Regions from separate parts of the Sphaerisporangium sp. NPDC049457 genome, predicted to be linked through region 2. Evidence: riboswitches for the same ligand, from Rfam matches in the RefSeq annotation. Region 2 holds a riboswitch; the other holds the start of a gene.

Region 1 (4,161 bases), on a different contig from region 2:
GCCCTGGTGGCAGCGAGTCGTCATCTTCACCGGCGGCCCCGCCATGAACTTCCTGCTGGCCTTCGCGCTGTTCGCGGTCGTCCTGATGGGCTTCGGCATCTCGGTGCCCAAGCCCGCCGTCGGCGAGGTCTCCAAGTGCGTCATCACCGTGGCCGAGCAGGAGAAGGGCCGGCAGTGCACGCCGGCGCACCGGCCCACCCCCGCGGCGGTCGCCGGCCTGCGGGCCAACGACAAGATCGTGTCGTTCGGCGGCAAGCCGGTGCGGTCGTGGGAGGACGCCACCGCGCTGATCCGCGCCCACGGCGCCGGCCCGGTCGCGATCGGCATCGAGCGTGACGGCAGGCCGATGACGCTGAACACCACCCTCATCGCGCAGGACCGCCCCTCCCTCGACGATCCCACCAAGCTGGACAAGAACGTCGGTTTCCTCGGCATCACCCCCGTCTTCGTCGTGGAGAAGCAGGGGCCGGGCTACGTCTTCGGCTTCATGGTGGACCTGGTCCAGCGCAGCGCCGACGCGCTGCTGCACATGCCCCAGAAGCTCGTCGGGGTATGGCAGGCGGCCTTCGGCGGCGCCGAGCGCGACCTCGACAGCCCGCAGAGCGTCGTCGGCGCCGGGCGCCTCGGCGGCCAGATCGCCGCCGCGGCCATCCCGCTGGAGAACAAGATCGCCGGGTTCATCCAGCTGCTCGCGGGGTTCAACCTCGCCGTCGGCATGTTCAACCTGATCCCGCTGCTGCCGCTGGACGGCGGTCAGATCGCCGGTGGTCTGTGGGAGGGGTTCAAGCGCGGGTACGCCCGGGTGCGCCGCCGGCCGATGCCGGGTCATGTGGACATCGCCAAGGCGCTCCCGCTGACGTACGCGGTGGCGCTCATGCTGGTGGCCATGGGCACCTTGCTCATCTACGCCGACATCGTCAACCCCATCCGGCTGCCGGGCTGATCCGCTCAGAGGGGGGTCGCGTGGAGACGTTGGAGGCCCCGGAGGCGCTCGAACGGCTCAGAGCGCTCTGCCTGGCGCTGCCCGAGACCAGCGAGCGGCTGAGCCACGGCGAGCCCACATGGTTCATCCGGGGCAAGAAGACCTTCGTGATGTTCGCCGACCACCACCACGACGACCGCCTGGCCTTCTGGTGCGCGGCCCCGCCCGGCGTACAGGAAGCCCTGGTCGCGGAGGCGCCCGACCGGTTCTTCCGGCCGCCCTACGTGGGTCACAGGGGCTGGCTCGGCGTCTATCTCGACGTGGCGGCCGACTGGGATGAGATCGCCGAGATCGTCACCGACGCCTACCGGCTGGTCGCTCCCAAGAGCCTGCTCGGCCGGCTCGGCTGAGCCCTCGGGCCGCCTGGTCCGGCCGGGCGGCGGGTCACGGAAGTCGCACCTCCAGGCCTGTGTCGAAGTGGAAGTTTCACTCCGCCGCGCCGCCGTGATGCCGTACCCTGACGCCGCCGTCCCGCTCCGGACCCTCAGCCGAGCGGCCGGACGGCTCGCGGCGCCGGCACATCGGCTCGTGGCGCTAGTACATCGAGATGTGCACGTGGTCGAAGTGGTTGGCCGTGATGCCGCCGCGGTTCGCCATCGCGCGCCAGCCGGGGAAACCCAGGTTGTAGATCCGCTGCCGGTAGATCACGTACTTCACGCCCAGCTTGCCGCCGTTCTTGATGGCCCAGGCGGCGACCTGCTCGCCCATCGCGACGCCGGCGGGCGAGGGCATCGCCCCGCCCGAGCTGAGCATGAAGTCGCACGCCCTGCCCAGAGGGTGCTCCCCGCTGTTCTCGGCGCGGTAGCAGCCGACGGGGAAGCGCAACGGAAAGTGGTCCTTGACCTCGGCGCGCATCAGCCGGGTCCGCGGGGTGATGTTGTCGCCGCCGGCGGGCAGCTCGGGAGCCCACGACCCGTTCGCCCGCTTGCCGGGGGCGATGGGGACGAGCCGGTCCAGCTTGTCCTTGATCTGGGCGATGAGCTGCTCGGCGTCCTTGCGCTGCGAGGTCACCTCGACGACGTCCTCGCGCAGGCGGTCGGTGAGCGCGGCCGCGTCGTCGGCGGCCTTCTTGCGGTCGTCGCGGGCGGCTGTGTACTGGCCGATCTTCGCCGCCTGCTCGGCCTGGAGCTGTTCCAGCATCGCCGCGCCGCCGAAGCCGGGGGCCAGGACCTCCCGCATCATGCCGAGGCCGCTGCCCGCCTGGTAGCGCAGCTGGGCGATGTCGCCGACCTGGCCCGCGGACGCGGTCAACGCGGTCTCGGCGGCCTTCAGCCGCTCGCGCGCCGTCTTCTCCTCGGCCTTGGCCTTGGCGACCGCGACGCGCTTTGCGTTGTAGGTGACGATCAGCTTGTCGACCCGCTTGCCGAGCGCGGCCAGCTGCGCCTTGAGCTGTTTCTCGGTGGGCTTGGGGGCGGCGTTCCCCGCCGTTGACGGGCCGAGCACGAGAGCGGCCACGACCAGAGCGCAGGCGGCCACGGAAGCATGGCGACCGGAAGTCGGGGGCAGAGCCCACTCCTCTCCATCTGCCGACCGGGTTAGCTGACGGGTTCGGGCCGGAGTCGCCCTACCACCTGAGTGGATTCACCCCAAGGAACCATTGGGTCCCCGGCTCCCAGGCGGGGCGCCTGGGATTAGGCGGACCGGCCGTTACGGCCGGTGTCTGAAGGATGCTAGTGGTAGATCCGTATATATGGCGACCCCGGGCATTGACGTGTTGTGAGTCACGGCTGTGACCGCAGCATCCGGGCCGCCTCCTCGGGCAGCACGTCGTTGACGAACGCCCCCATCGCCGACTCCGACCCGGCCAGGTACTTCAGCTTCTGCGCCGCCCGCCGGATGCTGAACAGCTGCAGGTGCAGGTAGGCGAGGTCGCGCCCGGTGCGCACCGGCGCCTGGTGCCAGGCCGCGACGTACGGCATCGTCACCCCGAACAGCCCGTCCAGCCGGCGCAGCACGTCGGTGTACAGCGGGCCGAAGGCCGCGCGCTCCTCGGCGTCCAGCTCGCGCAGGTCCGCGGCCTTGCGGTTGAGGTAGACGTGCACCTCGAACGGCCACCGCGCCGCCGCCGGGACGAACGCCGTCCAGTGCTCGTTCGACGCGACGACGCGCGTCTCGGCCTTGCGCTCGGCGGCGAGCACGTCCGCGAACAGATCGCCGCCCGTGCGCTCGCGGTAACGGGCGGCCGAGGCCAGCATCTGCCGCGTGCGCGGCGTCACGTACGGATAGGCGTAGATCTGGCCGTGCGGATGGGCCAGCGTGATGCCGATCTCCGCGCCGCGGTTCTCGAACGGGAAGACCTGCTCCACGCCGGGCAGCAGGGAGAGCCGCTCGGTGCGGTCGGCGAGCGCCAGCAGCACCAGGTCGACCTGCTCGGGCGAGAGCCGGGAGAAGGAGGAGTCGTGGTCGGCGGTGAAGCACACCACCTCGGTGCGGCCGACGCCGGGCCGCACCTCGCTCAGGCCGCCGACGTCCTCGTAGTGGCCGAGATTGAAGCTGAAGGACGGAAAGCGGTTCTCGAACACGGCGACGTCGTAGTCCGCGGCCGGGATCTCCGTGGGGTGGCCCGGCCGCGACGGGCACAACGGGCACTCGTCGGTGGGCGGCAGGAACGTGCGGCTCTGCCGGTGCCCGGCGATCGCGATCCACTCGTCCATCACCGGGTCGTAGCGCAGCTCCGAGGCCGGGGGACGCGCGGGAAGATCCCGGGTGTCGGCCGCGCCGCGGTCGGCGCCGTCACGGCGGTCGAAGTAGATCAGCTCTCGCCCGTCCGCGAGATGGGTGACGGTCCGCTTCATCGGGCCACCTCCTGTCCGGCGGCATCCTGCGCCGCCTGTTCGGTTCTGCCGGCGGCCCGCGCCGCTCGTTCGTCTGTTCCGGCGACGGCCCGCGCCGCCTGTCCCGTCTCCGGGCTCTGTGCCGTCCGGCCCGACGGGACGGCGGGTTCCGCGGCGGCGTCGTGCGCCGCCGTCTGGAGCGTCGTCTCGCCCGGATCGGCCAGCATGAGCGTGCCGGCCTGTTCGGACAGCGCCGACCGCGCCTCCTCGGGCAGGCCGGTATCGCTGACCACCACGTCGGCCTCCTCCAGCCTGGCGATCGTGCTGATGCCGACGGTGCCCCACTTGCTGTGGTCGGCCAGGACGACCAGCCGTTGCGCCGCCGCGACGAGCTCACGGTCGGTC
Region 2 (4,161 bases):
TCCACCTCGCGCTTGACCTGCGCGTGCTTCTCACCGAGGAAGATCGGCTGAAGCGACTTGATGGACGGCCCGAAGATCTTGCCGATGGGCGCGTTGTTGAAGTACTCGTTGGTCGCGCTCTGGAGCTCGGGGTTGTCCTGCGCCGGGATGGTGCTGGGCAGGTTGCCGCCCTCCTTGAACGCCATCAGCTGGGCGTCGGCGCTGGTCAGGTAGCTGGCCAGCTCCGCGGCCTCCTTCGGGTGCTTGGACTGCTTGGGCACCGCGAGCCAGGAGCCGCCCCAGTTGCCGCCGCCGCCGGGCACCGTCGCGACGTCCCACTTGCCCTTGAACTTGTCGCCCGCCGTGCCGGAGACGACACCGAGCATCCAGCCGGGGCAGCCGAGCGTCGCGAACTGCGACTTCACGAAGCCGGTGTTCCAGCCGTCGGTGAAGTTCTGCAGCTTGGCGGTCAGACCGCCCTGGCTCATCTTCGTCGCCATGTCGAACGCGCTCCGGACGGCCGGGTTCTTGTCGACGATGAGCTGCTGGTTCTTGTCGAAGTAGGTGACGTTGCCGTTCTTGGCGGCCTCCTGCGCCAGCACCACGTTGTAGATGGTGTTGATGCTGTCGACGAACTTGGCGTCCTTGACCTTGGCCTGGAAGTCCTGCCCGGCCTTGATGAAGTCCTCCCAGCCGCCGCTCCAGAGCTTGCCGACCTCCTCGCGGTCGGTGGGCAGCCCGGCCTTCTTGAACAGGTCGGAGCGGTAGCAGATGCTCATGCCGCCGACGTCGGTGCCGAGGGCGAACAGCTTGCCCTCGCTGTTGATGCCGTTCTCCCACTTCCACGCGGGGAAGTCGGCCTGGCGGCTCTGCAGGCCGTACTGGCCGAGGTCGGTGAAGAACTGGGGACGGGCCTTGGCGAGGCCCATGCCGCCCTCGTCGATGCCGACCACGTCACCGGCGCCGGTCCCCGACTGCAGCCACTGCAGCATCTGGGGCCAGTAGACGTTCTCGAAGCTGTCGGTCAGGTTGTTGTACTTGACCTGGACGTTCGGGTGGTCGCTGTTCCACTTCGCAACGGCGGCCTTGTACCCGAAGTTGGTACCGCCGCCGAACGTCTGCAGCGTAAGAGTGATCTTCTCGGCAGGCGCGGCCGACGACGAACCGCCGGTGTCGCCGCCGGTGTCGCCGGAGGAGCAAGCGGTGGTGATGCCGAGCGCTGCCGTCATCACCGATGCGACCGCGAGCAGTCTGCCGCGGCGCATTTTGTTCATCATTCCGGACCCCTCTCAGGTGGTTGCCCGATCATTGGGAGGTGCATCGAGGGCCGGCCCCGACAGTCGGGCCCACGATGTGCTGGATCCCTCAGTCGTGATCTCGCGGGGAGTGAACCTGCGAGCGATATTTGGGAGCGCTCCCACGAAGGGTCCCCGACGGGCAATGCTGGCGTCAATATGCCGAAACCTAACTGTTACTCCTGTGGCGATTAGGAGGAAGAAAACCGTCTACGGGCTCCCATAAACCCCGTTGGCAGCATTGGGAGCGCTCCCATCGCATGCGGCACAGTCGGGCGCAAATCATCCATGCGCCACTGGTGAAGCCGCCCGTACGGGTTCGGGCAGGCCGATTGGGACGTTCAGGACGACCGGGACGATCGGCGCGCCGCGCCGCCCAGAGCGCCGGCGCCGGGCGGCCGGGGGAGTGGGCCCGGCCGCGCGGCGCGGCGCGGCGTCCTCCGCGGGGAGGCGACGGGGACGCCATGGGATGAGGCGCGGGGAGAGCGGAAAGGTCAGGCCGCGTAGCTGGGATAGCCGTATCCGGCGACCTGGGAGGTCGGCCGGGTGCGGATCTCGACCCGGCCGCCGCTGGTGTTGCCCTCGATGGTCTGGATGGAGCCGTCGCCGTTGTCCTTGATGACGAAGCCGACGTGCTCGATGCCGTCCACGCTCTTGCTGCCGTCGAAGGCGAAGAACACCACCGCGCCGGGCTTGGGCGTGGTGCCCCAGCGGCCCTGGGAGGCGAACCACTTGGCGTGGGTGACGGTGTAGGCGTCGGAGCCGACGGTGTCCTGCATGCCGAGCTGGGCGCCCACCCAGGAGACGAACATGTCGCACCAGGAGGCGTTCGCGTAGCCGGCGATCGTGCCGGTGTCGCGGGCCACCGTCTCCTTGGCGCGCGGGGAGCTCATGTACCAGGCCTGGAACTTGGTGCCGCCGCCCTCGCTGTTCTCGCTGATCCCGACCTGCTTCTCCGCCAGCGCCAGCAGCTGCTGGGCGGAGACCTGCCGGGAGGGGAGTCGCATCGCCTTGGCCGCCTCCTTGCGCGCGACGCCGACGACGTTGTCCTTCGGAGAAGAGTCGGCGTGCGCCGCGAGCGCGGTGCCGGTGACGGCCTGTGCGAGCACGAGGCCGCCGAACACGAAAGCCTTCAGCTGGTTCTTCGGGGCATCCAGGAGCCGATGCGGGAGCATGGAGAACATGGACAAGCTGAAACTCCTTCTTCCGGCCGCCTACCGAGTTAGCTGACGGGTTCGGGCGTGAAGGTTCGCCCTACAGGCGCGTCCGTGGGCGGGCGCGACTGATTCACCCCAAGGGAGGTGGGTCCCCGGTTCCGCGTGGGAGCGGATTCGGCGGTAGCGCGTGACGGCGGGAGAGGGCTCTCCGCAGAGGACCGGCCGCGCCGGGCAATCTCAGCGGTACGGGAGGCTCGCCCAGATGGGCGGTACCCGCGCCGGGATTCCTCCGAGAGTAATACATCGGACAAACATGATGCAAGTAGGACAAATCTCTCGCCAGGACAGGATTCGCGAGCGCTAAAGCGTGCATGCCGCCGCCCGCGTGCGCCGCGCACGGCCGGGGGTTGACCTGCCGCGACGCGGGCAGGTCACCGCCGGCTCTGGCCCGGCCGCCGCGCCCGGCCCGCTGGCGGGACGATCCGGGAGCCGCCGGGACGGCGCGGCCGGAAGTGGTACTTCAAGCGCCGGGTGCCTTCAGTGTCAAACGAGACGGGCGTTACTCAGGCGACGGCCGTGACGCGGGCCCGCGTCCGGCGACGGTTCGGCCGCCGTCGGCCGCCGTTCATCGTGCGTTCCCCCCTTCGTCGCGTCGCCCGGCTAGGTTGCGTGTCGTCGTGAACGTGTCAATGCCCGGCGTGGAGAGGAACGGCCGAAGCCGCGTACGGGAGCAGAGGTCGGCCGTCGCCTGGGTGGAGTCGCCCCTCCAGCTGCTGTGCGCGGTCGAGGCGCGGTACGCCGGAGTGATCGGGCCGGGCACGCGCGTGGTGACCCGCGGCAGGCTGCCCGGCCTGCGCGTCACCCGCGCCGAGCTGGACGCGCTGGAGCTCCCCGCCGGGCTGAGCATCGAGACCGCCGAGGCGGGCCTGCCCCGTCCCGGCCGGCGCGCCGCCTGGGTCCTCGGCGACGCGTTCTCCGGCAGGATGCAGCTCACCTCGCTGACCGCCTTCCCCTCGCGCATGGTCGTCGTCGACGACGGCCTGGCCACGATCCGCCTGCTCGAACAGCTGACCGCCGGCCTCGGCGCCCCGCTGCTGCGCGCCCGGTCCCAGGCAGGGCCGTCCCGCCGGGCCCTCGGCGTCGCGGCGGGGCTCCGTCTGCGCGCCGCGGCCAGGGCCGGACGGCTCACCGTGTTCACCGCCCTGCCCGTCCCGGTCGGCCTGGCCGGCGCCGTGCGCGGGCTCGGCGCCGAGCTGGTCACCCACGACTTCCCCTGGCTGCGCTCCCAGCCCGTGGCCGCCCATCCCCGGCCGGCGGAGAACACGGTGGTCCTCGGCACCTCGCTGGTGCGCAACGGGCTGATCCGCCGCGAGCGTTACCTGGCATGGCTCTTCGGGCTCGAAGGGCCGCTGGCCTACTATCCGCACCGCCGGGAGGACCCCGGCGACCTGGCGGCCGTCCGCGACCACCCCGGCGTCACCGTGTACGACGCCGGGGCGCCGGTCGAGATGACGCTGCGCGACCTGCGGCCCGGCCAGCGCGTGCTGAGCCTGCCGTCCACGGCCGTCACCTCGCTGCGCGTCCTGCTGGGCGCGCGCGGGGTGCCCGTCGAGACCGTGGACGTGCCCGACGACTGGTGGACTCCCTCCGCGACGGTCTCCCTCCGATCGCATCTCCAGATGTTCGCGCACGAAAGGGCTGCTCCTTGAGCCGGATTCTCGCTGTCGCCG

What was found. A riboswitch is a leader RNA that binds a small molecule or an ion and turns the genes downstream of it on or off. The one in region 2 is predicted to bind cyclic di-AMP.
Region 1: linked by a shared signal. The riboswitch ahead of ACZ6QO_RS32525 (coiled-coil domain-containing protein) and the one ahead of ACZ6QO_RS22175 (CHAP domain-containing protein) in region 2 are both predicted to bind cyclic di-AMP.

What each region holds. Positions count from the first base shown of each region.
Region 1 is NZ_JBVJHR010000025.1:40,190-44,350, reverse strand. Features, by position in the region: gene ACZ6QO_RS32535 (M50 family metallopeptidase) at 1-943, shown strand, start outside; gene ACZ6QO_RS32530 (MmcQ/YjbR family DNA-binding protein) at 964-1,332, shown strand; gene ACZ6QO_RS32525 (coiled-coil domain-containing protein) at 1,517-2,458, opposite strand; cyclic di-AMP (ydaO/yuaA leader) riboswitch at 2,493-2,630, opposite strand; gene galT (galactose-1-phosphate uridylyltransferase) at 2,704-3,777, opposite strand; partial or broken gene ACZ6QO_RS32515 (DeoR/GlpR family DNA-binding transcription regulator) at 3,972-4,161, opposite strand, start outside.
Region 2 is NZ_JBVJHR010000014.1:28,083-32,243, reverse strand. Features, by position in the region: gene ACZ6QO_RS22180 (ABC transporter substrate-binding protein) at 1-1,244, opposite strand, end outside; gene ACZ6QO_RS22175 (CHAP domain-containing protein) at 1,769-2,458, opposite strand; cyclic di-AMP (ydaO/yuaA leader) riboswitch at 2,470-2,621, opposite strand; gene ACZ6QO_RS22170 (hypothetical protein) at 3,109-4,140, shown strand; gene ACZ6QO_RS22165 (DUF6716 putative glycosyltransferase) at 4,137-4,161, shown strand, end outside.